DNA from 4 places in the Roseomonas cutis genome. Region 1 is predicted to be linked to each of the others. Evidence: predicted binding sites of a transcription regulator. Region 1 holds the regulator's gene; each other region holds the start of a gene.

Region 1 (7,514 bases):
CAGGCCGGCGCCGGCTTCGTCGGCGTGCAGCTGCAATCCGTCGCCGCCCCGGCGCTGCGCCCCTTCGCGGAGGTGGAGCCCGAGGTGCGGCTCGCCTGGATCCGCGACGCCAGGGCGAGGTCGCAGGAGGAGCGTGCCGCCGCGCTGCTCGCCGCCACGCGCGATGGCGCCTCGCTGGCCGAAGCCGCGGAGAAGGCCGGGCTGTCGGCCGACCGCACCGCGCCCTTCGGCCGCGATCCGCGCCAGGACCCGGCGGGCGCCGCCACCCTGCCGTCGGAGCTGATCCGGCCGCTCTTCGAGGCGAAGCCGCGCGAGGTGACCATGGCCCGCACGGCGGACGGATTCGCCGTGGGGCAGGTGGTGGAGGTGGTCCGCGACGCGGCCGCCGACCCCGAGGCGCTGCGCGCCGCCCGCACGCAGGTCGAGCTGGCGATGCAGGAGGAGCTGGAGGCGCAGTACGCCGCCGCCCTGCGGGACCGCGCCAGGGCCACGATCAACGAGGACGCGCTGCGCCAGATCGCCGGCGCGCCCTGAGCCGCCGCAGGGTGCCCGCCACCGGCCGGCCTTGACCGTGCCCGGCCGGCATCCGAAGGATCGGGCGCCATGATCCTCCGCAGCCCCGGCGCGGCCGCCGCGCCACCCCGTCACCCCGCTCCGCGCGGCGCGGCCTGGTGGCGCGGGGTGCCGGCATGACCGCCTCCCTCAAGCCGATCCTGGCGCGGCTGGCGGCGGGCGAACGGCTGGCCGAGAGCGAGGCGGAGCAGGCCTTCGGCATCATCATGTCGGGCGAGGCCACGCCGGCCCAGATCGCCGGCCTGCTGATGGCGATGCGCCTGCGCGGCGAGACGGTGGCGGAGATGACCGGCGCGCTGCGTGCCATGCGCGCCCGCATGATCCCCGTCGAGGCCCCGCCGGGGACCATCGACATCGTCGGCACGGGCGGCGACGCGGCCGGGACGCTGAACATCTCCACCGCCACGGCGCTGGTGGTGGCGGGCTGCGGCGTGCCCGTGGCCAAGCACGGCAACCGCGCCCTCTCCTCCCGCTCCGGCACCTCGGACGCGCTGGCGGCGCTGGGCGTGAACCTGGACGTGGCGATGGAGCGGCTGCCGGAGGTGTTGGCGGGGGCCGGCATGGTCTTCCTGATGGCCCCCCGCCACCACGCCGCCCTGCGCCACGCCGCCGGCCCGCGCATGGAGCTGGGGACGCGGACCATCTTCAACCTGCTCGGCCCGCTGGCCAGCCCGGCGCGGGTGAAGCGGCAGCTCACCGGCGCCTATGCGGCGGAATGGCTGCGCCCCATGGCCGAAAGCCTCGGCCGCCTGGGGACGGAGCATGCCTGGCTGGTGCATGGCCAGGGACTCGACGAGCTGACCATCGCCGGCCCCTCCCGGGTCGTGGAGCTGAAGGACGGTCGCATCGCCGAGTTCGAGGTCACGCCCGAGGAGGCGGGCCTGCCCCGCTCCCCGGCCGAGCAGCTTCGCGGCGGGGAGCCGGCGGAGAATGCCGCCGCCCTGACGGAGCTGCTGGGCGGCGCGCCCGGCGCCTACCGGGATTGCGTCCTGCTCAACGCGGCGGCGGCCCTTGTCGTGGCGGGGGTGGCGAACGATCTGCGTCGGGGCGCGGCGATGGCGGCGGAATCCGTGGATCGCGGCGCCGCTGCGGCGGTTCTCGAGCGGCTGCGGGCCCTCACCGCCGCCTGACGCGGCCGCCCCTGGCGCCGCACCTCGTCCCAGCGTTACCCTTTTTTGCGGTTCGCGACAGGATTGACGATCCGGCGTCGTGATCCCAGGAACCCAGGATGGACCAGCTCTCCCCGTCCGTCGCTCCCCTGCCCCCGGTTCCGACCGGCGGGATTCCCGATGTCCTGGCCCGCGTGCTCGCCGACAAGGCGATCGAGGTGCGCGAACGGTCGCAGGCAACCCCCCTCGGCGAGGTGGAGCGGCTGGCCCGCGCCTCCGGCAAGGTCCGGGATTTCACCGGGGCGCTCTGCGCCGCGGTGGGGGAGAACCGCGCCGGGCTGATCGCCGAGATCAAGCGCTCCTCCCCCTCCGGCGGCCCGATCCGCGAGGGGCTGGATCCCGCCGACATGGCCCGCACCTACTGCGAGGCCGGGGCGGCGTGCCTGTCCGTGCTGACGGACTTCGCCTATTTCGGCGGGACGGCCGCCGACCTGCGCTCGGCGCGGGAGGCCTGCGGACTTCCCGTGCTGCGGAAGGACTTCCTCATAGATCCTTGGCAGGTCTTCGAATCCCGCGCCATGGGTGCGGATTGCGTGCTGCTGATCATGGCGGCCCTCTCCGACAGCCAGGCCCAGGAGCTGGAGGACACGGCCCGCAGCCTGGACCTAGCCGTCCTGGCCGAGGTGCATGACGAGCGCGAGCTGGAGCGGGCGCTGGCGCTCGAGACACGGCTGATCGGCATCAACAACCGCAACCTCAAAACCTTGCGGACGGATATCGGCACCACCGAGCGGCTCGCCCCGATGGTCCCGGCCGACCGCATCCCCGTGGCGGAAAGCGGCATCCGCACGCCGGAGGATGTCCGGCGCATGTCCCGCGCCGGGGCGCATTGCCTGCTGGTCGGCGAGCACCTGCTGCGCCAGCCCGACCCCGGGGAGGCCGCGCGCTCGCTGATCGAGGCGCTTTGAGCGACCCGGCCATGCAGGGTGGGCTGACCCATTTCGACGCCGCCGGCCAGGCGCGGATGGTCGATGTCGGCGGCAAGGCCGAGACGGTGCGCGAGGCCGTGGCGCGCGGCCGGGTGGCGATGCGGCCGGAAACCCTGGGGCTGATCGTCGAGGGCCGGGCCGGCAAGGGCGACGTGCTCGGCGTGGCGCGGATCGCCGGCATCATGGCGGCCAAGCGCACGGCGGAGCTGATCCCGCTCTGCCACCCCCTGCCCCTCTCCTCCGTGCGCCTGGAGCTGACGCCCTCCGGGCCGGATGCGCTGGAGATCGAGGCGGCCGTCACCACTGCCGGGCGGACCGGCGTGGAGATGGAGGCGATGACGGCGGTGACCGTCGCCGCCCTGACCGTCTACGACATGTGCAAGGCGGTGGACCGCGCCATGCGGATCGAGGCGGTGCGCCTGGTCCGCAAGAGCGGCGGCAAATCAGGACTTTACGAGGCGACGTGATGCTTCCGGTCGAAGAGGCGCTGGACCGGGTCCTCGCCGGGCTCTCGCCGCTGCCGGCGGAAACCGTGGCCTTGCCGGACGCATGGGGCCGGGTGCTGGCCGCGCCGCTGACCGCGCGGCTGACCCAGCCGCCGGCCGACGTCTCCGCCATGGACGGCTATGCGCTGCGTGCCGCCGACGGCGCCACGGGGGCGGAGCTGCGCGTCGTCGGCACCGCGCCGGCCGGGCATCCCTTCTCCGGCACCCTCGGCGCCGGCGAGGCGGTGCGCATCTTCACCGGCGGCGTCCTGCCCGAGGGGGCGGATGCCATCCTGCTGCAGGAGGATGCCACCGCCCTCGAAGGCCGCGTGCGGGTTGGGGAGGCACCGGCCGCCGGGCGCTGGATACGCCGCCGCGGCCTGGACTTCGCCACGGGCGAGGTGCTGGTCGAAGCCGGGCGGCGGCTGACGGCGCGCGACATCGGCCTGGCCGCGGCGGGCAACCACCCCTGGCTCGCGGTGCGTCGCCGCCCGCGGGTCGGGCTGCTGGCCACCGGCGACGAGATCGTCCTGCCGGGTGAGCCGGTGCCGCCGGGCGGCATCGTCTCCTCCAACGCCCATGCCCTGGCCGCCATGGTCCGCGCGGCCGGGGGCGAGCCGGTGGTGCTGCCGGTGGTGCGCGACGACTCCTCGGCCATCGCGGCGGCGGCCCGGGCGGCGGAGGGCTGCGACCTGCTGGTGACGACCGGCGGCGCCAGCGTGGGCGACCACGACCTGGTGCAGTCGGCGCTGGGGCCCGAGGGGTTCGAGCTCGGCTTCTGGCGGATCGCCATGCGGCCGGGCAAGCCGCTGATCTGGGGCCGGCTGCGTGGCGTGCCGTTGCTGGGCCTGCCGGGAAACCCCGTCTCCGCACTGGTCTGCGGCGTGCTGTTCCTGCTGCCCGCGCTGGCGCGGCTCGCGGGCCTGCCGGCCGGACCCACGCCCAGCCGGCCGGCGCGCGCCGGGGCGGATCTGGCCGCGAACGACCGGCGCCAGGACTACCTCCGCGCCCGTTGCGCCCCCGGCGAGGGCGGGGTGCCCGTCGCCATGCCCTTCCCACGGCAGGACAGTTCCATGCTGCGGCTGCTGGCCGGGGCGGATGCCCTGCTGATCCGTGCCCCGTTCGCGCCGGCCGCCCCGGCCGGCACGCCGGTCGAGATCATCGAGCTGGCGCCGCTGGGCCTCTGACGCGCCGTTCCGGCCACCGGACCTGTGGATTCCGGGGACAAGCTTGACCATCCCATTGGAACCTATCTAGAACATGCCGGCGGGTTGCCGGTTTGTTCGCCGGCGAGTCCGCCGGAGGATTTTCCCTATGCTGACGCGCAAGCAGCACGAGCTGCTGGTCTTCATCGACCGTCATCTGCGGCAGACGGGGTTCTCGCCTTCCTTCGAGGAGATGAAGGAGGCGCTGAACCTCCGCTCCAAGTCCGGCATCCACCGGCTGATCACCGCGCTCGAGGAACGGGGCTTCCTGCGGCGGCGCGCCCACCGGGCCCGCGCGCTGGAGGTGGTGCGCCTGCCGGAGAACCTGGCCGCCGCCAAGCCCGCCATGGCCGCGATCCCGTCCTCGGCACCGTCGGCCGAGCCTACCCCGGCGCCCCCCGCCTTCGCGCCGAACGTCATCCGCGGGCACTTCGTGCCGAACCTCGCGGGCGTGACGCGGCCGGTGGAGGCGCCGGCCGTCCATCTGCCGCTCTATGGCCGGATCGCCGCGGGCCTGCCGATCGAGGCGCTGCGGGACCAGGGCACGGGGATCGAGGTGCCGACGGCGCTGCTGGGCCATGGCGAGCACTACGCGCTGGAGGTTGCCGGCGATTCGATGGTCGAGGCGGGGATCCTGGACGGGGACACGGTCATCATCCGCCGCGGCGACACGGCCGACAACGGCTCCATCGTCGTAGCGCTGGTGGATGATGCGGAGGTGACGCTGAAGCGGCTGCGCCGCCGCGGCAACTCGGTGGCGCTGGAGGCGGCGAACCCCCGCTACGAGACGCGCATCTTCGGCCCGGACCGGGTGAAGGTGCAGGGCCGGCTGGTCGGGCTGCTGCGCCGGTACTGACCTCGCCGGGCTCGCCCCTCACTCCGCCGGGGCCATGGGCTCGCGCGGGCGGGGCGTGGGGATCGGGGGCACCCAGGGGCGGGTGCCGCGCCAGTCGCGGTCGGACAGCACCCGCAGCCCGGACGGACCCAGCCAGACCGCATGGGGACCGTTCCGCCAGACGCTGAAGCGGTCCACGACCACGGTTTCCCGGCAGCGGCCACGGATCGGCTCGGCGGAGACGAGCACCCTGGCCTGGCCGCACCAGCCCTCCGCCACCACGGGTGGCGCCGCCTGCCCGCGTCGCGCGGTCGGTGCGCGCAGCAGGGCGGCGGCGGCGGCGTCCGGCCGGGGACGGAAGACGCATCCCGTGCTGGCGCAGCGGATGGCTCCCCCGGCGAGGTCACCCTCCGGCGGCAGGCGTTCCGCCTCCCCCTCCCCCCAGGCGCGCAGCCAGCTGTCGCGGGTGAAGCTGCTGGCGCCGCTCGCCCGCTCCAGCCAGACACCCTCCGCCGTGCGCAGGGCGATCAGCCGCCCGTCCTGCGACACCAGCAGGTCGGGGGGATCGGCCGCGAGGCCGGAGGCCAGTCCCGCCGCCAGCAGCGGCACCCCCAGCCAGCGCACCCCGCCGCGCCACAGGCAGAGCCAGCAGAGGCCCAGCGCCAGCACGGCAAGGCCCCAGGCCGGGATCGGCGGCGTGGCGGCGACGGCGCCCGGCCAGGAGGCCACCTGCCCTGCCACCCACAGCACCGCCTCCACCCCCCAGCCCATCGGTGCCAGCGCCATGCCCTCAAGGCCCAGCGGCATGAGCAGCGCCGCGGCCAGCCCGGCGGGCATGATCAGGAAGGAGGTGATGGGCACCGCCAGCGCGTTGGCCGCGACGCCGTAGAGCTGGAGGCGGCCGAAATGGTACAGGCCGAAGGGCGTGGTCGCCGCCCCCGCCACCAGCGAGGTCAGCATCAGCCCGCCCACGGCCAGCGCCACCCGGCGCCAGGCCTCGCCCTGGCCGCGCCACAGCAGCAGGCGGCCGCGCATCGCCTCGGCCGTCGCGGCCAGCGCCATGACCGCGCCGAAGGACATCTGGAAGGACGGGCCGAGCAGTGCATCCGGCTGCCACAGCATCACCAGCGCCGCCGCCAGGGCGAGGCCGCGCAGCGAGATCACCCGCCGCCCCAGCAACAGCGCCACCACCCCCAGCGCCGCCATGGCGAAGGAACGCAGCATCGGCACCTGCGACCCGGTCAGCACCGTATAGAAGCCGCCCAGCATCAGGCCGGCCACGGCGGCCGCGGCCTTGCCGTCCAGCCGCAGCGCCAGCGGCGGCACCAGCCCGAGCAGCAGCCGTGTCGTGCCGAATCCCAGCCCGATCACGATGGCGACATGCAGGCCGGAGACGGAGAGCAGGTGCGCGAGGCCGCTGTCGCGCATGGCGGCGATCGCTTCGGCCGGGATGCCGGACTGGCTGCCGGTGAGCATGGCGGCGGCAATCACCCCGGCCGCCCCGGGGATGGCCGCCGTCACCCGCGCCTCCATCGCGGAACGCAGCGTGGCGAGCCCGGCCGGGCCGTCCGTCGCCAGCACCTCCACCGGGCCGAGGGCAAAGCCGCTGCCGGCAAGGCCGGAGAAGTAGGCGGCGCGCTGGAAGTCCCAGGCTCCCGGGGCCACGGGGGCCGAGGGCGGGCGCAGCAGGGCGCGGATGCGGACGGTGTCCCCGGGCAGCGGCCGGGTGGGGTCGTTGGCGCGCAGGCGGATGCGGATGTCGCGCTCCAGCGGCGCTTCCGCCCCGTCCCAGCGCGCGCCCTCCAGGCGCAGGCGGCGGCCCTCGGGCAGCAGGTCCACCTCCGCCACCCGGGCGGTCACGACCACGGCGCGGCCGGGCAGTTCCGGCACGGGCGGCTGGCGGCCCGCCTGCCACAGCGCCCCGGCGAAGCCCAGGGCGACCGCCCCGGCCAGCGCCAGCGCCACGGCGAGGAGCGGCCGGCGGCCGCGCAGCGCCAGGGCCGTGGCGAGGAGCGGCCAGGGCAGCCAGAGCCAGGCCGGGCCGGGTTCCGCGCGCCCGGAGAAATAGGCGACGACCCCGACGCCCAGCGCCACCGGCAGCCAGAGCGGCAGGCGTGACCACTCCGCCGCGACGCAGTCCAGGACGCGCGCGCGCCACGCGGCCGGCCAGGACCAGCCGGGACGAAGGCGCAGCGGGGTCAGGGCCGCGTGGGACACATCCCAAAGTGGAACAATTTTTCCGGGACCACAACCAATGTCCCGGGCGTCGGCCCCCTTCGCCCCGAGGGCTTCAGCCCGCCAGGATGGCGGGGCCGTGC
Region 2 (7,514 bases), 950 kb from region 1:
CGCTCCGCCCCCTCGCCGCCCGCGAAGCCGTCCTGCGCCGCCGCCAGCGGATCGGTCGCCTCGGCCGAGAGCGCCAGCCGGTCGAAGCCGAAGCCCGGCGCCAGCCGCTCCAGCCTCTCGCGGAACAGCCGCTCCAGATGCGCGGGCGCCCGCATCGGCAGCGCCGTGCCCACCGCCACCTCCTGCACCCCGCCATCCACCCCATGCGCGCGCAGCACCACGCGCCGTGCCCCACGCCCGGCCTCGGCCAGCCGCAGGCACAGCGCCTCCAGCAGCCGGGCGAAGACGGCGTCCACCGCCTCGCGCGTCACGATCGGCTCCAGCAGCTCGCGCGCCACGGTGAAGTCGGGCGGCGGCCGCAGCGGGCGGATCGGCCGGCCCCGCAGCCCCGCCACCTCGTCCAGCGCCGTGACCAGCCCAGCCCCGAAGCGCGCCGCCAGCTCCGCCCGGGGCAGCGCCCGCACCGCCCCCACCTGCCACAGCCCCAGCCGCCGCAGCGCCGCCCGCACCGAAGGCTCCACCGGCAGCACCGAGAGCGGCAGCGGATCGGTCGCCGCCGCCTCCCGCCCCGCCGGCACCACCACGCCCGCCCCGGCCCGCGCCAGGGCCAGCGCCGCCCCGGCCGTGCCCGCGACGGCGCCGACCGCCGTCACCCCCAGCCGCGCCAGCCGCCCCACCGCCGCGTCGCGCAGCCCTGGCTCGCCCTGCCCCGCAGCACAGCCGGTGATGTCCAGCAGCAGCGCCTCCGGCGCCTCCACCCCCGCCAGCGGCGTGAACCGCATTGCCCAGAGCCCCAGCCGCCGCAGCAGCGCCGCATTCGCCGCCGCATCCTCCGCCACCAGCCGCACCGCCGGGCAGGCCGCCCGCGCATCCGCCACCGCCAGCCCCGCCCGCAGCCCGGCCGCCGCGGCCGCGTCGTCCACCGCGGTCAGCACCTGCCGGGGGCCGCGCTGGGTCCAGAGGGCGATGGGGGGCGGGGCGTCCTGGCCCCCGGAGGGAAGCCGCTGCCGGCCTTCGGCATCGACGCAGTGCGTCGATCCCCCCGATGCCCCCCATCCGCCCGGAGCGGAGCCCCTGGACCCATGTTCGTCAGAGGGCGGCGCTGCCGGAGACGGCAGCGCATGTGTGAAAGGGGGTCCAGGGGGGCGGAGCCCGCCCTGGGGCCACGGGTGCGACGCCTCCATCGCCAACCGGTCCAGCGCCAGCCGCGGCAGATGCAGGGCGAGGAGGCGACGGCCGGGCTGGGCGGACGCGGCGTCGGGGGGTGGCGGGGCGGCGGCGGGCGCGCCGGGCGGGGTCAGGCGCGGCGGGCGGCAGAAGCGGCGTCGCATGCGTCGGGCTCCAGATCCTCGGCGGTCAAGGTTTCGGTGCCGAGGCGCCAGGCGACGTTCCACAGGCCCGGGCGCCCGGAGCGGGTGCGGAGGAGCTCCAGCGTCCAGTGCGGGTCGCCCAGGTCGTGGCGGGACAGGCCGGTGCCGGCACGGCCGGAGACGCGCCAGCGGGTGGTGGCCAGGGACGGCCCGGCGGCCGCCTCCGGCACGTCGTCGCGGAGGAGGAGGCCGATGCCGCCGCCCGTCTCGGCCGCGAGCTGGAGGCGGCGGGCGGCGGTGGGGTCGGGGGTCTCGTCGAGCAGGAGGGCGCCGGTCACGGCGGGGCAGCGCAACACCTCCTCCATGGCCCAGAGCGCATCGTTGCGGCCGCGCGCCTGCACCAGGATCAGGCGGGAGGGCGGCAGGCCGAAGCGGGACAGGCCGGGCGGCCAGGCGTCGGGGCGGCGGGCGATCCAGAACACCGTGCCGCCGCTGCGCGCGAGGAGCAGGGCGGCGAAGCCGGCCGCGGCGCCGGGGCCGGCGGCCAGCAGCTCGTGCAGCGCCGCGCGCGGCAGGCCGCCGCCACCCGGCAGCGCCGCGTCGATGGGGGGCGCGAGCGGCACGGCGCGCGAGGCGGCACGGGAGAGGGCTTCGGCGGCGCCGGCGCGTTCCTGGCGCGCGATGCTGGCACGCAACGCGGCGAGGAGGGCCGGCCTGTCCATCGGGGGGCTCATGGACAAGGATGCGACTCCGGAAGTGGATTCAGTATGTTCTCTATATGTTCCAGCATGGAGTTGCGTCGGGTCAAGCACGTCCTGCCTTCCCCGGTCCCGTTGGCCGTGGCCGACGGCTATGGCTGCCCCAGCGTCCCGGCCAGCAGGTCCAGCAAGGCCGAGGCGAAGCCGCGCATGTTCTCCGCCCGGTTGGACTCCCCGGTGGAGACCGTCATCACCCGCTCCACCGTGCCGTCGCTCACCGCGAGGCAGGCATGCCCCGCCGGATCGCCATAGCGGTTGCCGGTGGGTCCCGCGGCCCCCGTCTCGGCCAAGCCCCAGACCGCCCCGAAGCGCTCCCGCACCCGACGGGCAAGCAACAGCGCATAGGCTTCGGTGGAAGGGCGCATCCCGGCCATGTCGCCGGGGGTGATGCCCAGCAGGGCCGCACGCGCCTGCCCCGTATAGACCACGGCTCCGCCGAGGAAATAGGCGCTGGCTCCCGGCACGGACAGCAGCGCCGCCGAGACCAGCCCGCCGGCCGAGGATTCCGCGACCGCGACGGTTGCCCGCTGCGCCGTCAGCAGGGCGGAGAGTCGCGCGGCCGCCGGCATCAGGTCCCGCATGGCGTCCTCCATCCCCTGGGCAGAGCGAAGGCTGCCCCCGCGCTTGGGTCCGGGCAACCCGGGCGCGCCGTCACGGCGGGCCGAGATGCAGGGCGAGCCAGACGGTCGGTGCCTCCGGATCGGTCCAGGTGACGCGGTGGCGGCACCGGGCGGGGATCAGCAGGTGATCGCCGGGGCGCAGGGCGCGTTCGCCCTGGCCTTCGAGCCAGAGCCGCGCCGCCCCCCGCAGCAGCAGGACCCATTCGTCCCATGCCTGGTCGTAGGGAGAATCCTCCGGCGTGACCTGGCCGGTGGAGACGATGCGCTCGATCCGCACCCCCGGCCGCACCAGGAGCTCGGTGAACTCCTCGTCGCCGGAGGGCGGCGGCAGATGGTCGAACAGGTTGTCCAGGCGCCCTTCCCTCCCCGCCCCGCGGCCGTGCGCAGGATCAGCCGACGCCACGGCAGGCCCCGGCGGCGGGCCGGGGCGGGGCCTCAGCCGCCGGGGGCCACCTGCGGCCCGTCCTGGCCGCGCATCGCCCAGCCGGTGGTGCGCTGCTCGATGGCGACGGCCACGGCGTACATGAGCACGCCCATCACCCCCGTCACGATCAGCCCGGCGAAGACCAGCGGCACGTCGAAGCGGCTGCTGGCCAGGATCATCAGGTGGCCGATGCCGTTGTTGGAGGCGACGGTCTCCGCGATGATCGAGCCGACGAAGGCGACGGTGATGGCGATCTTCAGCGAGGCGAAGAAGTAGGGCATCGCCCGCGGCAGCCCGACCTTGCGGATGATGTCGATCGGCCGGGCACCGAGGGCGCGCAGCACGTCGCGCAGCTCCGGCTCCACCGTCGCGATGCCGGTGGCGACGTTCACCACGATGGGGAAGAAGCTGATCAGGAAGGCGGTGATGACGGCCGGCACGGTGCCGATGCCGAACCAGATCACCAGGATCGGCACCACCGCGACCTTGGGCACGGAATTGAAGGCGATCAGCAGCGGGTAGAGCCCGTGGTAGAGCACGGTGGACGACCCGATGGCCACGCCCAGCAGCAGGCCGAAGACGATCGCGAAGCCGAAGCCGATCAGCGTGGTCATCAGCGTCTGCCAGGAATTCTCCAGCAGGGGGCGCCACCACTTCACCATGCTCATCGCGATGTCGCTGGGCGGCGGCAGGATGAACTGCGGGATCTGGAAGCCGCGGCAGACCACCTCCCAGACCACGAAGGTGCCGACGATGATCATCCAGGGCAGCCAACGCTGCAGCCGGCGGCGGCGGCGCGCCGCGGCGGCCATCGCCTCGATCCGGCTGGGGGCCGGGCCCGGCATCCCGTCACGTGGCATGGGCGGCCTCCGGGACCATCTCGCCCCTGCGGGCGGCGCTGATGTGCTCGCGCAGCTCGTGGACCAGCTCCTGGAAGGGCTGGGTGTACATGTCGTCCAGCGAGCGCGGCCGGCCGAAGGGCACGGTGCGCTCGGCGATGATGCGGCCCGGGCGGGAGGACATGACCAGCACCCGGTCGGCGAGGAACACCGCCTCGCGCAGGTCGTGCGTCACCAGGATGACGGTGGGCCTCAGCGTGGCGCAGACGGTCTGCAGCTCCACCCACAGATCCTCGCGGGTGAAGACGTCGAGCGCGCCGAAGGGCTCGTCCAGCATGAGGAGCTGCGGGTCGTGGATCAGGGCGCGGCAGAGGGAGGCGCGCTGCTGCATCCCGCCCGAGAGCTGCCAGGGGTACTTCCCCTCGAAGCCCGACAGGCCGACGATGGAGAGCAGCCGGCGGGCCTTGTCCTCATAGGCCAGGCGCTCGCGGCGCAGCCTGCGGCGGTGCGGCTCCACCACCTCCAGCGGCAGCATCACGTTGGCGAGGATGTTGCGCCAGGGCAGCAGGGTCGGGTTCTGGAAGGCCATGCCGGCCACCGAGAGCGGCCCGTCCACCTCCTGCCCGGCCACGATCACGCTGCCGGCGGAGGCGGGCCAGAGACCCGTCACCAGCCGCATCAGCGTGGACTTGCCGCAGCCCGAGGGGCCGACCACCGCCACGAACTCGCCCTTGGCCACCCGCAGCGTGCAGCCGTGCAGGGCCAGCGTGCCCTCCACCCCGCCATAGCGCATGGCGACGTCACCGATCTCGACGAAGGGACGCTCCGCCGCGCTCATGCCCGGATACGCTCCAAGGCCATCCACCTGCCACCCAGCATTCGCAACTCCACGGCGGCCCCTTGCCGGGCCGGCCAAAGCCTTGTCGATGATCACCGGGGGGAGGCCATGCAAGCGATACGCCAGCGGCCGGGAGAGGCCCCCAGGCCGGGCGTTCCGCGCCTGCCGCCGCCCAGGTAGCCCCAAGGGGGGCCCCAGGCGGGTGGCCCCGGGGATAGGCTGGAGGGGTGGGCCAAGTCGGGACGCCGGGCGCCGTGTCCGGTGCCCGGGGCGGCATTCCGCCCAACGCTTCGGCACGTCCCGGCTCGCCGGGAGGCGGAAAGGACCGGCGGCGCCCCGGGCCGGGGGGCGCCGCCGCCGGGATCAGCCGGTCGCCAGCCGGATGACGTTCCAGGAGGCCGGCGGCAGGGTGACGGACAGCCCGGTGCCGCGAAGCTCGACCTCGCGCAGCGTCTCCGGCTTCACCCGGTCCGGCTCCTCCCGGGTGTTGGTGGCGGAAAGGTCGCGGTGGTGCAGCGCCTGCGCCTCCTGCAACCGCAGACGCTCCAGCCCCCGCGCCTCCACCTGCACGGAGAGCGGCTCCTCCAGATGCCGGTTCAGGAGGAAGAGGGTGACGAAGCCGCCCTCCCGGTCGTGCACCACCGCGGTCTTCAGGTAGGGCACGGCGGGCAGCGCGAAATGGTGCTCCTGCGGGCCGCGCGGGTCGTAGTAGCGGGCCTCGTAGGTCGGCGATTCCACCTGTACCCGCAGCACCCGCCCGCGCCCGAGGTTCGAGAACTGCGCGAAGGGATGGAAGATGGTCTGGCGCCAGGCGGGGCCGCCCGTCTCCGTCATGATCGGGGCGATGGCGTTCACCAGCTGCGCCAGGCAGGCGGCCTTCACCCGGTCGGCATGGTTGAGGAGGGAGATGCAGGCGCCGCCGAAGGCGAGCGCGTCGCCCATGGTGTAGACCTCCTCCAGGATCTTCGGCGCCACCGGCCAGCCCGGCACCGTCCGCCCCTCGCGCTTGCCGCGGGTGCGGTACCAGACGTTCCACTCGTCGAAGCTGAGCATGAGGCGCTTGGAGGAACGGCGCTCGGCCGCCACGGCGTCGGCGATGGCCACCACCTCCTCGATGAAGCTGTCCATCAGGTCGGGGCTGGCGAGGAAGCCCCCCATGTCGTCGGCGTAGTTGTTCAGGTAGGTGTGCAGCGACACGAACTCGACATGGTCGAAGCAGTGCGCCAGCACCTCCCGCTCCCAGGCGCCGAAGGTGGGCATGTTGCGGGCGGAGGAGCCGCAGGCCGCCAGCTCCAGCGAGGGATCGACCCACTTCATCATCTTGGCCGATTCCGTGGCGACGCGGCCGTATTCCTGCGCCGTCTTGTGTTCCATCTGCCAGGGGCCGTCGACCTCGTTGCCCAGGCACCAGAACTTCACGTCGTGCGGCTTCTCCCAGCCGTGGGCGCGGCGCAGGTCGGACCAAGCGGTGCCGCCCGGATGGTTGCAGTACTCCACCAGGTTGCGCGCCGCATCGGCGCCGCGGGTGCCGAGGTTGACCGCCAGCATCGGCTCGATGCCCGTCTCGCGGCACCAGTCGATGAACTCGTTGGTGCCGAAGGTGTTGGGCTCGGTGGACATCCAGGCGAGGTCGAGGCGGCGCGGCCGCTGCTCCACCGGGCCCACCCCGTCCTCCCAGTTGTAGCCGGAGACGAAGTTGCCGCCGGGATAGCGCATGATGGTCGGCGCCAGCTCCTTCACCAGCGCCATCACGTCCTTGCGGAAGCCCTTCGCATCCGCCTCCGGATGGCCGGGCTCGTAGATGCCGCCATAGACGCAGCGGCCGAGATGCTCGACGAAGGCGCCGAACAGCCGGTCGTGCGTGTCGCCGATCGCCACGTCGCGGTCGATGGTCACCTGTGCCTTCAAGGCCTGCTTCCTTCCCTGATGTTCAGACGTGCTGCGCGGTCGGCGCCTCGTCCCAGGCGCCGTCGATCGAGAGGACGGCGTCCTTGAGCTGGATCGAATAGGGGTGCTGCGGGTGCGACAGAACCGTCCGCGCGTCGCCGGCTTCCACCACCTCGCCGCGCCGCATGATGATGATGCGGTCGCTGATCGTGTAGGCGGTGGCGAGGTCGTGCGTGATGTAGACGATGGAGACGCGCAGCCGGTCGCGCAGCTCGCGGAACAGGTTGACGATGGTCATCCGCAGCGAGGCGTCGATCATCGAGACGGGCTCGTCCGCCACCAGCAGCGCGGGCCCCGGGATCAGCGCCCGCGCGATGGCCGCGCGCTGGAGCTGGCCGCCGGACATCTCGTGCGGGAAGCGGCCGCGGACCTCGGCCAGCGACAGCCCGACCTGTTGCAGCGCCGCGTCCGCCTGGCGCTCCGCCGCCGCCTGGTCGGGCGCGTCGCCCAGGTTGCGGGCGGTGGCGTACAGGTAGCTGTCCACGCGCGTCAGCGGGTTGAACGCCTCGAAGGGGTTCTGGAAGATCGGCTGCACCTGCCGCATGAAGGCGAGGCGCGCCCGCCGGCCGCGCAGGCGCGACAGATCCTGGCCGCGGAACAGGACCTGCCCCTCCGTCGCGGGGCTGGCGGCCAGGATCATGCGCGCGAGGCTGGACTTGCCGCTGCCGGATTCGCCGATGATGGCAAAGACCTCCGGCCGGTCGTCCGCCAGGGTGAAGGAGACGTCGCGCACCGCGGCCGTGCGGGCGCGGGAGAACAGCCCGCCGCCATAGGTCTT
Region 3 (7,514 bases), 550 kb from region 1:
TGTGCCTCGGCCAGCCGCGCCAGCACCGCCAGCCCTTCCGCCGTGCGGTCCGCGGAATCCAGCAGCAGGCCCCGGCGCAGCGCGGCCAGCGGCGCCAGCTCGTCATTCTCCGGCACCGCCGCCAGCAGCCGCAGCCCGGCCTCCGGGTGGCGGTCATCGGCCAGCGCCTCGGCCCCCAGCAGCAGGGCCGCGGTGAAGCCCGGCCGCAGCCGCAGCGACAGCCGGGCCAGGATCAGCGACAGCTCCGGCGATCCCTGCCCGCGCAGGGCCGCGCCCAGCGCCAGCTCCGCCTCCGCCATGCCCTCGACCGGGCTGGCCACCGCCCGCCCGGTCAGCGCGGCACGGCGCAGCGCCGGCGACGCGGCCAGGGCCACGTCGTCCTGCCCCTGCGCCATCACGTCGAACAGCCGGGCCCCGTCCGCCTCGCGCCCCGCCCGGGCCAGGATGCCGGCCGCGATCTGCACCAGCCGCAGGTTGGGGTCCGGTGCCTCGGTGATGGCGATGCGGATGAGCCGCTCGGCATCGCGCGGCCGCCCGGCCAGGTCGGCGATCATCGCCGCGTGCAGCGCCGCCAGGCCGCGCAGCCGTCCCTGCTCGACCCAGGGGCGCAAGGTGGTCAGCGCCGCATCCGTGGCACCCCGCCCGGCCTGCGCCCAGGCGATCAGCAGGGGCTGCAGGATCTGCGCCGCCCCCTGGCGCGGCAGCGAGCGCAGCCGCTGCTCCGCCCGGTCCCAGCGCCCCGCCTGGGCGTCCGCCCCGGCCAGCAACAGGCTGGCGAGCTGGTCCTGCGGCAGGCTGCGGGCGAGGCGCGTGGCCTCCGGCCGGCCATCCATCACCGCGGCGGTGAAGGCCCGGCGCAGGACCTCGGGCTGGCCCGGGTCGCGGCGCAGCGCCTCGGCCAGCTCCTCCGCGGCCACCGCGCTGTCGGACTCCCGCTCCGCCACCAGCCCGGCGAGGTAGGGCCCGAAGGAGCCGCGCGGCACCTCGGGCGCCGACGCCTCTCCCCGCGCCGCCATGGGGCCGGCCTCGCCGCCCGAGGCCATGAGGGATGGGCCGGGGGGCGCGCCGCCGGCGGCGCAGCCCGCGAGGAGGGCGGCCGCCAGGAGGGCCAGGCGGGGTCCCGGCCGGAAGGGAACGGGGATCATGCAATGCAGCGTAGGTCAGCCCGCGCGCCGCGCGGAAGGGGGGTTTTCGCGCCCCGACGCGGGAGAGGCAGGGCTGTGGCTTAACCGCCGGTCAGGCGGCGCAGAGCATGATCGGCGTCTTTCCGGGAGACGATCGAAATGTTACGCGATGCAACAAGACTCCGCTCCATGGGAGGATTCGCGATGCGCGCCGTCCTGGCCGCCCTCGTCCTGCTCCTGGCGGCCGCCACGGCGGCGCCGGCCCAGGCGCAGAACCGCTTCTGGCTGCAGAACAACAGCGGCCAGGCCATCCAGTCCGCCTATGTCTCGCCGTCCCGCCTCTCGAACTGGGGCCCGGACATCCTCGGCCAGGGCGTGCTGCCGAACGGCCAGCAGGTCTGGGTGACACCGAATTTCGGGGACTGCGTGCTGGACGTCCGCGTGCGCTACGCCAGCGGGCAGGAGGAGACGCGGATGGGCCTCAACGCCTGCAACATCTCCCGCATCGCCTTCGGCCGGGGCGGCGACGGCGGGGCGGGGGCTGCCATCGGCGGCGGCCCGGCGGGCGCGGCGAGCAGCCGCAACCCCTCCTTCTCCTTCATCAACCAGTCGGGGCAGACGATCCGCGAGCTCTATGTCTCCCTCTCCACCCAGTCGAGCTGGGGCCGGGACCGGCTCGGGAACAACGTCATCAATCCCGGGCAGTCGATCTGGGTCGACCTGCCGCAGGGCGGCACCTGCAACGTGGACATCCGCGTGGTCTACATGTCCGGAGCGGCCAGCGAGCGACGGAACTTCGCGACCTGCCACCTCGAGGGCGTCCGCTGGCGCTGACGCGGCGGGCGGCGATCCGCGGGCGACGATCCGTTCCCTTATTGTTCTTGACCGGAGGAGACCGCGCACCCCATAGTGCGGACGAACGAACCGGGAACGGCATCCCCCCTGCCGGCTCCCGGGGTACGGAGCGTCGCACCCATGCCCGATGGCAGCCTGGGCCGCCCCCTGGTCCAAACCCCCCGCCCTCTCCCCGGCACCCCCCTGCCGGGCCTGCGCAAGGGACGGGGAGCCCTGTCCAACCCCGCCAACCGCTATGAGCGGACGGCACAGGACCCCTTCGACGACGGCTGGGGCACGTTGGCGGAGGCGATGGCGGACCTGCCGCCGCTGGCCACGACGCTGACGCGGGATGCGGCGCGCAGCGCCCTGGCCTGGAACGACAGCCCCGACATCGGCTTCGACCGCAGCATCAACCCGTATCGCGGCTGCGAGCACGGCTGCATCTACTGCTACGCCCGCCCGACCCATGCCTGGCTGGGCCTGTCCCCCGGCCTGGATTTCGAGACCCGGCTGCTGTTCAAGCCGGAGGTCGCGGCGCTGCTGGAGAAGGAGCTGCGCAAGCCGGGCTACGTCCCGCGGCCGGTCGCGCTCGGCTCCAACACCGACCCGTACCAGCCGGTGGAGCGGACGCTGAAGCTGACGCGCTCGGTGCTGGAGATGCTGGAGCGCTTCGGCCATCCGGTGACCATCGTCACCAAGTCGGCCGGGGTCCTGCGCGACCTCGACATCCTGACCCGGATGGCGAAGCGCAACCTGGTCAATGTCTGCCTCTCCGTCACCACGCTGGACGACCGGCTGGCCCGGATCATGGAGCCGCGCGCGGCCGCGCCCGCCCGCCGGGTGGCGGCCATCCGGGCCCTGACGGAGGCCGGCATCCCCGCCGGGGTGCTGGCCGCGCCGATGATCCCGGGCGTGAACGATGCGGAGCTGGAGCGCATCCTGGAAGCCTGCCGCGGCGCCGGCGCGGTGCGCGCGGGCTATGTCCTGCTGCGCCTGCCGCTGGAGATCGCGGAGATGTTCGAGGCCTGGCTGCACGCGCACCTGCCGGATCGGGCCGCGCGGGTCCTCGCCCTGGTGCGGCAGACGCGGGGCGGGCGGATGTACGATTCCGGCTTCGGCACGCGGCAGGTCGGGGTGGGCCCCTATGCCGCCGCCCTGCAGCAGCGCTTCCGGCTGGCGGTGCGCCGCCTGGGCCTGGACGAGGCGGGACGGGGCGGCGGGCTGGATTGCGGCGCCTTCGCCGTCCCGCCCTCGGCGGAGGCGCCACGGCAGCTGGAGCTGCTGTAGCGCCTCGCGACCGGGTGTCCGGAAGGGACTACTGGTTCACCCGCACGTAGCGCAGCGGGAAGTAGTTGTCCGCCATCTGCTGCAGCTGGATGTTGTTGCGCGCCGCCCAGATCACGGTCTGCTGGTGCAGCGGGATGTGGCCGACCTGGTCGGCGTGGATGCGCATCGCCTGGTCGATCATCTGCTGGCGCTTCGCCTGGTCCGTCTCGACCGCGATCTGGTCGGTCAGGCGGTCGAACTCCGCGTTGGACCAGCCGCCGCTGTTGAAGATGCCCCGCGTGCCGTCGCGCGTGCCCATGACGCTGAAGAAGGCGTTGTGCGCGTCATAGGTCGCGGGGGTCCAGCCCAGCAGGTAGAAGCTGGTGTTGTAGCGGGGGTTGTTGATCTCGGCGAAGTAGCGGGCGCGGGTCTGCGCCACCAGCGTCACCTTGACGCCGATGCGGGCCAGCATGGGGACGATGGCGGTGCAGATCGCCTCGTCGTTCACATAGCGGTCGTTGGGGCAGTCCAGCGTCACCCCGAAGCCCTGGGGATAGCCCGCCTCGGCGAGCAGGCGCTTCGCCTCCTCGACATTGGGCCGCACGACGCGGTCGGCGGCCTCCGTCCAGCCGTTGACACCCGGGCCGATCATCAGCCCGGTCGGGCGCGACTGGCCGCGCATGACGGTGCGCTTGATCGCCTCCAGGTCGATGGCGAGCTGGAAGGCGCGGCGCACGCGCAGGTCCTGGAACGGGTTCTTGCCGCGCACGTCGGACTTCAGCAGCTCGGGCCGGTACTGGTCCATGCCGAGGAAGATGGTGCGCAGCTCCGCCTGCTCGTGCAGCCGCACGCCGTTGGTCCGGCGCAGCCGCTCCACGTCCTGCGGCGGGACGGTGTAGATCATGTCCACCTCCCCGGAGAGGAGGGCCGCCACGCGGGTGGAGGCGTTGGAGATGATGTTGAGCGTGACCTCGGTGAGGTTGTGCTCCGGCTTGTCCCACCAGTTCGGATTGTTGCGCAGCACGGTGCGCTGGTCCGGCGCGCGGGAGGCGAGGATGAAGGGCCCCGTCCCCATCGCGTTGCGGGTGGCGAAGTTCTCGTCGCGCGTCGTCAGGTCCATGGCGCGGGTGGCGTTGTTCGCCTCCGACCACTTGCGCGACATAATCGACCAGGTGGTGATCTCCTCGAGGAAGATCGGGTTCGGGTTGGTCGTCTCGAACTCCACCGTCAGCGGGTCGATCGCCCGCACGGCCTTCACCGAGGCGAGCACGTAGTTGAGCTGCGAGCCCGGGGCGCGCACCCGCTCGGCGGAGAAGACCACGTCGTCGGCGGTGAAGGGCGTGCCGTCGGAGAACTTCACCCCGTCGCGCAGCTTGAAGCGCCAGACGGTCGGCGAGGGCTGCTCCCAGGAGACGGCCAGCGCCGGCTCCACCTTCAGCTCGCGGTTCCGGCGGACCAGGGGCTCGTAGATGTTCGCGTTGAAGGAGAGGAGGAAGGTCTCGCTCCGCGTGTAGGGGTCCATCGAGTTGACGTCGCCGTCATTGGCCCAGCGGAAGTTCGCCGCTCCGGCGGGCGCCGCGGCGGAGAGGGCGGTGGCCGCCAGCAACGTGGCGGCCAGGGCGTATCGACGCATGACGGGTTCCTCTCGCATCGGTTCTGCCCGGCAGGCTAGAGCAGTTTGCACCGCCTCGGGAACGCCGCCCTGGGCGATAATCCATGCCGCCGGACAACCGCGCCGCATCGGGGGCCGGACATGAAGAAGGGGGCCGTGGCGCTGCCGCCACGGCCCCCTTCCCATCCCGGTCCGGCGGATTCAGGCCGCCCGCAGCGCCTTCGGCAGGTCCGCCACCGCCCGGTCCACCATGGCGGCGTCCGCCTGGGCATCCAGCCTGGTCGCGATGACCTCCTGCGCCGCCGCCGTGGCGATCTCCGCCGCGGCATGGCGCACCTCGGCCACGGCGCTCGCCTCGGCCGCGGCGATGCGGTCCATCGCCATCCGCTCGCGGCGCTTGGCGCTGGCCTCCGCCTCCGCCGCCGTCGCGTCGGCGAGTCGCTGGGCCTCCGCCTGGGCGCGGGTGATCAGCGCCTCGGCCTCGGCCGTGGCGGCGGCGCGCTCGGCCTCCGCCTGCCGGCGCATGGCCTCGGCCTCCTCGCGCAGGCGGGTGGCCTCGGCCAGCTCCGCCCGCACCGCGTCGGCGCGGGCGTCCAGCGCCGCCGTCGCCTTGCTCCACAGCGTCCGGCCGACCAGCAGCACGAAGATGACGAAGGAGACGGCAACCCAGAACTTCGGGTCGAGCCAGAAGTGCTCGTAGTGGTGCATCAGGCCCTCCCCCGCGCCGCCAGCTCGCGATCCACCGCCGAAGCGACGGCCGCCTGGTCGCGGATGCCGGACAGGCGCTCGACCAGCGCGCCGGCGGCATCGGTCGCGACCTCGCGCAGCGCGCCCATGGCGCTGTCGCGCGCGGCGGCGATGCGGCTCTCCGCCGCGGCGATCTGCTCGTTCAGCCGGGCGTTGAGCGCCTCGGCCTTGCCCGTCGCCTCGGCATTGGCGGCCTGGACCGCGGCGTTGATGGCGGCCTGCGCCTCGGCCCGCGCCTTCGCGCTGGCGTCGCGGTGCGCCGCCTCCGCGGCATCGGCCTCGGCCTTGGCCGCCCGCGCGGCCTCCAGGTCGGAGCTGATGCGGCGCCGGCGGTCCTCCAGCACCTCCGCCACCGGCGGCAGCAGGAAGTAGGCGCAGAGGAAGACGAAGGCGCCGAACAGGATCAGCAGCCAGACGATCTGGCTGATCATCAGCGGGTTGCTGAAGTCCAGCTGCGGCATGCCGCCGGTGTCGCGCGCTTCGGCGGCGGCCACGGCATGGTCGTGCGCGCTGAGCTCCTGGGCGCGGATGGCCGCGGCCCGGTCGGCATCGGGGATGACGGGGGTCACCGGACCGCCCGGCGTCAGCTGCTCGGTCCGCTGGGCCAGAGCGGGGGTGGCAGCGGGCCCGGCAAGGACCGCGATGGCCAGGACGAACGCGGCCAGGAACATCGCGGAGGGGGTGCGGCGGATCACTCGCGTCTCCGTAACGGCGGCTGGCCGGGCCCGCGCACGGGACCCGGCCGCCGCGCGGCTCAGGCGAAGAGGATGAGGAAGGCGATCAGCAGGGCGAAGAGCGCCACCGCCTCCGTCAGGGCGAAGCCCAGGATGCCGATCGGGAACACGGCGTCGCGGGCGGAGGGGTTGCGGGCCACGCTGTTGATCAGCGACGAGAAGATGTTGCCGATGCCCAGGCCGACGCCGAACAGGGCGATCACGGCGAGGCCGGCGCCGAGCGCCTTGTAGGCACCGAGGAAGGCGGCAGCGTCATTCATCGGGAAGTCTCTTTCCTTGTTGGCAGGTGAAGGGTTGCGCCGGCGCTCAGTGCAGGTGCACCGCGTCGTGCAGGTAGATGCTGGTCAGGATCGCGAAGACGTAGGCCTGGAGGAAGGCCACCAGGATCTCGAACCCGACCAGGGCGACGTTGACCGCCAGCGGCAGCGCCGCGCCGAGGAAGCCCACCGCGCCCAGGCTGCCGATCAGCACGACGAAGGTGGCGAAGACCTTCAGCATGACGTGGCCGGCGACCATGTTGGCGAAGAGGCGGATGGAGAGGCTGACCGGGCGCGACAGGTAGGAGACGATCTCGACCGGGATGATGATGGGCGCGAGCCAGACCGGCGCGCCCTCGGGGAAGAAGTACCCGAAGAACTTCTTCCCGTGGATGGCGATGGCCACGATGGTGGTGACCAGGAAGACCAGCACCGCCAGGCCCGCGGTCACCGCGATGTGGCTGGTGTAGGTGAAGGCATAGGGCAGCAGGCCCAGCATGTTGCCGAACAGCACGAACATGAACAGCGCGAAGACGAACGGGAAGTAGCGCCGCCCCTCGTGCCCGACCTGCCCGATCAGGATGCCTTCGACGAACTCGTAGAACATCTCGGCCGCGGCCTGCAGCCGGCCCGGCACCACCGCGCGGCGGCGCATGCCGTACACCATCAGCGCGGTCACCAGCCCGATGGCCAGCAGCATGTGGGCGTTGGACTGGGAGAAGCCGACGGCACGGCCGATGGGACCCAGGACCGGAACCAGCTCGAACTGGCTCAGCGCGTCGATCGTCTTGCCTTCGGTGGCCAAGAGCCCATCCCCGGTCGAGTGGTCAGCGAAGGCGCCGCGGGGCGATCAGACGGTACAGGTTCAGTACCCCGGCGGCACCGCCCACCACGAAGAACACCAGGAGGAGCCAGGGGCCGGTGCCGAGCCATCGGT
Region 4 (7,514 bases), 2.0 Mb from region 1:
CAGGCTGGACAGCGGCGTGACCACCCCCCGATCGGAGGTGGCGATGGTGCCCGCCACGCCGCGCCGCGCCCGCTCCCGCGGGGCCTCGGCGGGGGCTGGGGCGGCGCTGGCCGCGGTGGCCACGGGGACCGTCGTGGCGGTCTGGGCGACGGGAAGCGTCACCGGCTTCGGGGCGCGGAACAGGCCACCCATGCGCGCGGAACCTCCTGGTTGGTGAAGGAGCCTCCCGAAAGGCCGCGGGCCCGGCCCGGAGTGATCCGGAGCCGGGCCCGCGAAGGTGGGGATCGGGAGGAGAGGTCAGCGGGCGCAGCTCGCCCGTTGACGAGAGAGGTCTTACATCCTCGCCTGCAGGGTAGTCAAGAATATTTTCCTAGAAATTTTCTCCTGCCGATCCAGCCCGCGGAACAGGCCGAAAGGCGTCACCGCCCGTGGCGCCCCAGGGCCCAGCAGCGCCCGGCACAGGCTGACGCAGGAGAAGGGCGAGAGCCAGGGACGGCGGGCGCGCGGAGCGGCAGGCCGGAACGGACCCAGCACCGTGCACCCGGCCCGGCGCCAGAAGCCCGGCAGGTCGAAACCACCCGGCGCGTCCAGCCGGGTGACCAGCAGCCGCCCGGACAGCGGGTCCAGCACCGTCCAGCCGGACCCGTCGCGCAGCGCCGCGAAGCAGTGGCGGAATCCCGGCCGCAGCAGGCGCAGCCAGAGTTGGTCGGCGCGACCGCCGAAGCCGATCCACACCTCCTGCGCCTCGGCGTGACGGAGGTGCGACCGCCGCCCCGACCCGGTCGCCGCGGCGGGCGACATGCCCGGTGCGGCAAGGCCAACCGGTTGATCCGGATCGAAAATCACGGGCGCTGCCGGGCGGCGAGCGACACCACGCGCGTCTCCTCGGGCGCGGGTGGCAGGGAGGGGTCGCCGGCGACGATGCCCTTCAGCTGCAACGGCCATTCCAGCCGGTCCAGCGCCTCGCTCCACAGACGGTGGTCGTGCCGCTCGCGCGGGGAGAGCGGGTTCGGACGCTCGCCCCGCTCGCCCCAGATGCGCAGGATGCGGGCATGGGCCAGGTCGATCCGGCGCTGGCGATAGAGCCGGTCGAGGCACTTCACCACGTCATCCGGCTCGCAGGGGCGCTCGACCAGTCCGCGCCCGGCCAGCACGCGCGCACCGTCGCGCCGGGCCACCAGCGCGGCCATGGTCCAGAACCAGGCCTCCTCGGCCGTCCGGAAGGGTTCCGACTTGGACATGGCGGAGAGTCGTCCGGGTCCGGCAGGTCGGGGGGAGGCGTTGGTCATCGGGGGCTGTCCTCGCCTTTAGGTTGAACAATACGTGAACATTGCGCTTCGACTCGATTGGGCGTCAAGTCCTCCTTAAGAGCATGTTCCTATTGTTTGTGGATAAAGAGCCTAGGATAATGCGCCCATGCAGCACAACGACATCTGGCGCGCCATCGACGCGCTGGCGGCGGAGAACGGACTCTCCCCCTCGGGTCTCGCGCGCAAGGCCGGGCTGGATCCGACCGCCTTCAACCCCTCGAAGCGGACAGGGCCGGATGGCCGCGCGCGCTGGCCCTCGACCGAGAGCGTGGCCAAGGTGCTGGACGCGACGGGAACCGGCATGGAAGCCTTCGCCAGCCTCATCACCGGCTCTCCCGGCAACTTCCGCGGCAGCGCCCGGCCGGTGCGCCGCATCCCGCTGATCGGCCTCGCCCAGGCCGGCAGCGCCGGCTACTTCGACGATGGCGGCTACCCGGCCGGCGCCGGCTGGGATGAGATCAGCGTGCCCGAGGTGCCCGATCCCAACGCCTACGCGCTGGAGATCTCGGGCGAATCCATGGAGCCGGTGTTCCGCGACGGCGACACCATCATCGTCTCGCCCTCCGCCCCGATCCGCCGCAGCGACCGGGTGGTGGTGCGGACGCGCGGCGGCGAGGTGATGGCCAAGGAACTGCTGCGCCAGTCCGCCCGCAAGGTGGAACTGGCCAGCCTGAACCCGGCACACCCGAACTACAGCTTCGACCTGGTCGAGATCACCTGGATGCACCGCATCGTCTGGGCCAGCCAGTAAGCGCGACGGCCTGACCGACAACCGACACGGCCGCCGCGCGCGTCGGCCCTCCCGGCGGGCCCCCGGGCCGGCTCATAGCCCCATCGGGGAAGGCAGAGCCTCCGTCGGACACGTGCGGCACCATGGGCGCCATCCCGCCCCATACGGACGGCGGGATGCGTTGATCCGTGCCGGCGTGGGGTGCGCCCGTTCCCCGGGGGCAAGGCTCTGCCTCGCCCCCGATACCCCCACTCCGCCAGGACCCTGCGGGCCCTGGACCCGATCGGCGCTGCCGCGGGACAGCCTGATACGGGGTCGAGGCGCCGAGGAGCCATGCTCCTCGGCGGGGCCGGCCGCCGCACTCGCTGACGCGCTCTGAAGCTTTATTCAGAGTCCCGCCTGTCCGCGCTTTCCCTGGGTTCAGCCGAGAGACTGACGGCAGCCACGAAGCACCAGACTCCCAGCGGGGACCGGGGCCCGCTTGTGGCCCCGGCAGGGGAGGGTCTGGGAGGGGACGGCGTCCCCTCCCGGTCCCACGCCCGAACATGCAGAACAACGGGTCATCCCGTCGGTATCAGGGCCGTGCGGCGACGCCCAGCAGCCGCAGACCGCGATCCGGTCCGGCGGCATCGGCGGGCGGCTGCGGCGCTGCGGGGCGCAGCACCAGTTCGACCCGTTCGGCATCCGCGGGCAGGGGCACCGTCAGCCATTGCGGATCGGGGCCGATCACGCCGCTGGCGGCCAGGCGGTTGGCGATCCAGGCCTCGACGCCGCGCGGCGCGCCCTGGGCCTGCAGGTGCAGGGCCAGGGACGGGTGCTTCGGGGGCAGTCGCAGGCGCAGCACCGCCGTGCCGCCACGGGTCCAGCGTGCCCCATCCTCCGGCGGCCACCAGCCGGCCACGGCCTCGATCTGCATGGTCGAGCCGCCGGGGACCTCGGCCCCGGCCGGCAGAGCCTCGCCGGGCCAGGCGGAGCGGGCGGGATGCGCCCGCTCCAGCGCCACGACGGTCGCCGCGAGGCCGGGGGGCGGTACTCCCTCCGGCCCCGAAAGCCCCGCCTGGCGCAGCAGGGTCAGCAGCCGCGCCGTGGCCGTCGCCCGGGCGGCGTGGTCCACGTGGTAGTAGGTGTCGCGCAGGGATTCCGGGCCGAAGCGGAAATCGCGCGGGTCGCCCAGGTAGAAGAGGCCTGCCCCGGCCAGGACGCCCCGCAGCCGCGCCAGGTAGCTCTCCAGCGCCGCCGGATCGGCATAGCAGTCCTCGCCGGCCACGACCGGCGGCACCAGCACCACCGATACGCCGCGGTCGTGCAGCCGGTCCAGCAGCCGCAGCAGCGTCGCCAGCCGGGCCGGGTCCGGTCCGCGCTCCAGCATGCCGTCGGGAAAGAGATAGCCATCGCAGGACAGGGCCTGCGCCTCGGGGCGCAGCTCCGCAGGGGGGAGGTCGGTCGCGCCGCCGTCGCGGTGCTCCTCGGCCAGCCAGCGGTGCATCTCCAGCAGGCGCGACGTGTCGTCGCGCTTGGCGCCGCGCAGCGTCGCGCCGGCATTGCGCCAGAGGATGGCGACGCCTTCGGAGAGCGGCAGGGCGGCGATGACCCGCAGCCGCTCCGCCCAGGGCAGGGACAGGAAGTAATGCGGCAGCAGCGTCGTCGCGGCGCGCAGGTAGCTCTCGTAGAGCGCGTCGGGGCGGTCGTAGTAGATCCACTCCAGGGGTAGCACCACGGCATCCCCCGGCCGCGCCCAGGCCAGCAGCCGCCACGCCTTGTGCTCGCCGTTGTAGCCACCGTTGTCGGCGATGGAGATCCCCGTCCGGTTCAGCCCATGGCCCAGCGCGGTCGCATCCAGTCCGTGCAGCGCGCTCGATCCGCTCTCCAGGATCAGCCGCGGGCCCGGCGCGTGCAGCAGCAGCGCCTCCCGCAGGTTGGGCACGTAGGGGTGGGGCACCAGCGCGGCGAAGCTGCCGACATAGAGCCCGGCCGCGACCGCCGCGCCGGCCAGCCCGGCCAGCAGCAGGCGCAGGCTGCGGCGGAGCCCGGCATGGCGGGGACCGGCGGGCCTGCCGGCCGCTTCGGGCGGGCGGGCCGGAGAGACGTCGCGGGGGCTCATGCGCGCGGCGTCACCCCCAGCAGCAGCACCCCCAGCCGGGGTGGCGCCTCCTCCCCGCGATGGGGCGGGGGCGGTGCGCCGGCGGGCGGGCGGAGCACCAGCTCGACCCGGTCGCGGCCAGGCGGCAGCGGCACCTCGACCACGGCCTCCTCCGGCCCGGGCGTGGCCTGGGCGACCACGATGCCGTCCAGCAGGATCTCCAGCGGCCGCGCCGGCTCCGGGCCGCGCAGCCGCAGGGCGAGGGCGCGCGTGCCGGAAGGCGGGCGCAGGCGCAGCACGGCGCCGACATCACGGGTCCAGCGCCCCTCGGGCCGCACCGGCCACCAGCCGGCCAGGGCGGTCAGGCGCACCGTGTCGGTGCCCGGGGTCTCGCGCCCGGCCGGCATGGCTTCGGGCCAGCGGTCGCCGCGTTCCTCCCGTTCCCGCCGAACCACCGTCTCGGCCAGGTCGGGCAGGGGGGCGGGGGGCGCGGCGAAGCCCGCCTCGCGCAGCAGCGGCAGCAGCCGGGCCGTCGCCTCGGCCCGGGCGGACGCATCGAGGTGGTAGTAGGTGTCGAGGATCGTCTCCGGCCCCATCCAGAAATCCCGCGGATCGCCCAGGAGCTGGAAGCCCCGTTCCGCGAGGATGGCGCGGACCTGCGCCAGATAGGCGTCCAGCGTGGCCGCTTCCACGTAGCAGTCCTCGCCGCCCACCACCGGGGGGACGAAGGCGACCTGGACTCCACGCCGGCGCAGCTTGTCCAGCAGCTCCATCAGCCGCCGCAGCCCGGCCGCATCGGGGGGGCGGTGACCGTCCTCCTGCAGGTAGAACATGAACTTGCCGCAGCTCATATGCGCGATCTCGGGCCGCAGGCCGCGCTTCGGCGGATTCTCCTCCCGCCCGTCGGCGCCGCGGTCGGCCAGGACGGCGAAGCGCTCCAGCCGGGTTTCCCGCCGCGCCGGCTGCCAGCCGCGCCACCAGCTCCCCGCATTGGACCAGAGCCGGGCGCTGGCGCCCGAGAGCGGCAGGGCGGCAAGCAGGCGCAGCCGCTGGTCCCAGGGAATGGCCTGGAAGTAGCCCGGATAGTAGCTGGTCGAGGCCTCCAGGTAGAAATCGGTGATGCGGTCCGGCGCGTCGTAGTACGGCCATTCCAGCGGCAGGATCACCGCATCCCCCGGCCGTGCCCATTCCAGCAGCCGCCACGCCTTGTGCACGAGGTTGTAGCCGGCATTGTCCGAGGCGGTGATGCCCACCCGGTTCAACCCGCGCCCCAGCTCCGTCGCATCGAGGCCGTAGAGGCCGTTGGAGCCGCTGTCGACGATCAGCCGTGGGCCCGGCGCGTCGGCCAGCAGCACCTCGCGGTAGATCGAGCCGGGGGCCGGGGGCACCAGCGCGTTGAACAGCGCGACATAGGCGGCCGCCAGCAACGCCGCGCCGGCCAGGGCGGCACCCAGCAGGGCAAGGGCGCGTCTCATGGCCCGGCTCCCCCGGGGCCCCATCGTGGTCCCGGGGGAGGGGGGGAGGCGGCGCCTCTCCCCGCGGGTGCCACGCTGTCCCGAAGCCGCACGGACATGCGCACGGCTCAGAAGTTGAAGTACAGGAAGGGCGATTCCGCCGGCCCGGTCAGCCCGGCCATCAGCGCCGCCAGGGCCGCCGCCCCGGCCAGCCCGGCGGCGGCCCAGGCGCCGCGGGTACGGCCGGCGAGCGCCTTCTCGATGGCGATGCTGTTGGGGGCGAGGAAGGCGATCGCCGCGGCCAGCCCGATCAGGTCGCCGGCATTGCCCGAGAGCGGGACACGTGGCGTGCCGTCGGCCGGATCGAGGCCCACCATGCCGCCCAGGACCAGCAGGGCGGAATCCAGCGTGGTGGCCCGGAAGAACACCCAGGCGAAGACCACGAAGACGAAGGTGCCGAGCCAGGTGGCGAGGCTGAAGGCGCCGCGCCCGACGCGCCCGGTCGGCGCCAGGCGGCCGAAGCGGCCACGCACCAGATGCGTCGCCGCCAGCATCAGGCCGTGCAGCGTGCCCCAGATCACGAAGGTCCAGGCGGCGCCGTGCCACAGCCCGCCCAGCACCATGGTCAGGAACAGGTTGCGGTAGCGCAGCAGCGGCCCGCCCCGGTTCCCGCCGAGGGCGATGTAGAGGTAGTCCCGCAGCCAGCGCGACAGGGTCATGTGCCAGCGGCGCCAGAACTCGACGAGGTTCGTCGCCTTGTAGGGGCTGTCGAAATTGGCCGGGAAGCGCACGCCGAAGATGCGCGCGAGCCCGACGGCCATGTCGGAATAGCCGGAGAAGTCGAAGTAGAGCTGGAAGGTGTAGGCCAGCGCCCCCAGCCAGGCCTGGCCGAGATCGGGCGCATGCCCCTGGGCCGCCGCGCCGAAGACGGCGTCCGCGATGGGGGAGAGGTTGTCCGCCAGCACCAGCTTCTTGGCGGCGCCGATGGCGAGCAGGGCGAAGCCCTCCACCGCGTCGGACGCCGCCTCGTCTAGCGGGCGGCGGCCGCGCTGGAACTGCGGGATCATCTCGGAATGGTGGATGATCGGCCCGGCCAGCAGATGCGGGAAGAAGGTGACGAAGAGGGCGTATTCCACCGGCCCGTGCCGCCCGCGCTTCCCCTTCAGGCAGTCGGTCAGGTAGGCGATCTGGGTGAAGGTGAAGAACGAGATGCCCAGCGGCAGGGCGATCTCCGGGATCTGGAAGCCGTCCAGCCGCAGCAGCCAGAAGACGTTGCCGGAGACGAAGGCCGTGTACTTGAAGGCCCCCAGCAGCAGCAGGTTCGCCGCCACGCCGAGGAACAGCAGCGCCCGCTTGCCGTGCGGCGCCGCCCCCTCGATCCGAGCGCCCATGAAGTAGTTGAAGGCGATGGACCCGATCAGCACCGGCAGATGGTCCAGCCGCCACCAGGCGTAGAAGAACAGGCTAGCCAGCAGCAGCAGGAGCCAGCGCGTCCGGCGCATGGCCCCCGCTTCCGTCCCCCAGTCGAGGAACAGGACAACCGGCAGGAAGCGAGTGAGGAAGACGGCGGAGGTGAAGATCACGGGCGGGGTGGCTGGCGGTGGCCGTTCTGCCTACCGTCTGGGGGCAGTCGCGGCAATGCCACCGCGGGTAACCAAGCAACACCGTGACCCGGCTGCATCAGCTCATGGCGCGGCGCCCCAGCGGGTGCGCCCTGGGGCCGCGTGCTCTCAATCCCGCTGTCAGGACCGCCATCGGGGCGGGGCCGGCCGCCCCCGGGCATGGCGCCGGGGCCGAGTGAACGGCCCCGGCGGTCAGGCCGCGACGCGGCCCGCGGCGGGATCGAGGCGGTAGCCGCCGCCCTCGGTCAGCAGCAGGGCGGCGTTGGTCGGGTCCTGCTCGATCTTCTGCCGCAGCCGGTAGATGTGGGTCTCCAGCGT

What was found. Region 1 encodes LexA, which represses DNA repair genes until DNA is damaged. Its sites were predicted from a motif close to TGTTCTANNTANGTTC; they were not measured.
Region 2: a site for LexA is predicted at 2,079-2,094, ahead of LPC08_RS13710 (ImuA family protein). Genes of this name have one in related genera too.
Region 3: a site for LexA is predicted at 1,990-2,005, ahead of LPC08_RS11935 (PA0069 family radical SAM protein). Genes of this name have one in related genera too.
Region 4: a site for LexA is predicted at 1,315-1,330, ahead of LPC08_RS18335 (S24 family peptidase). Genes of this name have one in related genera too.

Annotation. Positions count from the first base shown of each region.
Region 1 is NZ_CP087719.1:2,037,778-2,045,291, forward strand. Features, by position in the region: gene LPC08_RS09450 (peptidylprolyl isomerase) at 1-534, shown strand, start outside; gene trpD (anthranilate phosphoribosyltransferase) at 690-1,703, shown strand; gene trpC (indole-3-glycerol phosphate synthase TrpC) at 1,802-2,650, shown strand; gene moaC (cyclic pyranopterin monophosphate synthase MoaC) at 2,662-3,138, shown strand; gene LPC08_RS09470 (molybdopterin molybdotransferase MoeA) at 3,138-4,343, shown strand; gene lexA (transcriptional repressor LexA) at 4,471-5,217, shown strand; gene LPC08_RS09480 (ComEC/Rec2 family competence protein) at 5,236-7,413, opposite strand; gene LPC08_RS09485 (SulP family inorganic anion transporter) at 7,487-7,514, opposite strand, start outside.
Region 2 is NZ_CP087719.1:2,983,646-2,991,159, forward strand. Features, by position in the region: gene LPC08_RS13705 (Y-family DNA polymerase) at 1-923, opposite strand, end outside; gene LPC08_RS13710 (ImuA family protein) at 1,298-2,032, opposite strand; gene LPC08_RS13715 (CinA family protein) at 2,161-2,649, opposite strand; gene LPC08_RS13720 (cupin domain-containing protein) at 2,720-3,091, opposite strand; gene LPC08_RS13725 (ABC transporter permease) at 3,124-3,972, opposite strand; gene LPC08_RS13730 (ABC transporter ATP-binding protein) at 3,962-4,789, opposite strand; gene arfA (arabinosylfuranosidase ArfA) at 5,153-6,697, opposite strand; gene LPC08_RS13740 (ABC transporter ATP-binding protein) at 6,720-7,514, opposite strand, start outside.
Region 3 is NZ_CP087719.1:2,588,544-2,596,057, forward strand. Features, by position in the region: gene LPC08_RS11925 (tetratricopeptide repeat protein) at 1-1,145, opposite strand, end outside; gene LPC08_RS11930 (Tat pathway signal protein) at 1,329-1,958, shown strand; gene LPC08_RS11935 (PA0069 family radical SAM protein) at 2,100-3,248, shown strand; gene LPC08_RS11940 (ABC transporter substrate-binding protein) at 3,277-4,860, opposite strand; gene LPC08_RS11945 (F0F1 ATP synthase subunit B) at 5,041-5,547, opposite strand; gene LPC08_RS11950 (F0F1 ATP synthase subunit B family protein) at 5,547-6,281, opposite strand; gene LPC08_RS11955 (ATP synthase subunit C family protein) at 6,341-6,580, opposite strand; gene LPC08_RS11960 (F0F1 ATP synthase subunit A) at 6,627-7,382, opposite strand; gene LPC08_RS11965 (AtpZ/AtpI family protein) at 7,405-7,514, opposite strand, start outside.
Region 4 is NZ_CP087719.1:4,022,946-4,030,459, reverse strand. Features, by position in the region: gene LPC08_RS18350 (hypothetical protein) at 1-192, opposite strand, end outside; gene LPC08_RS18345 (hypothetical protein) at 334-801, opposite strand; gene LPC08_RS18340 (hypothetical protein) at 843-1,241, opposite strand; gene LPC08_RS18335 (S24 family peptidase) at 1,417-2,061, shown strand; gene LPC08_RS18330 (hypothetical protein) at 2,615-4,141, opposite strand; gene LPC08_RS18325 (hypothetical protein) at 4,138-5,595, opposite strand; gene LPC08_RS18320 (MBOAT family O-acyltransferase) at 5,703-7,157, opposite strand; gene LPC08_RS18315 (response regulator transcription factor) at 7,389-7,514, opposite strand, start outside.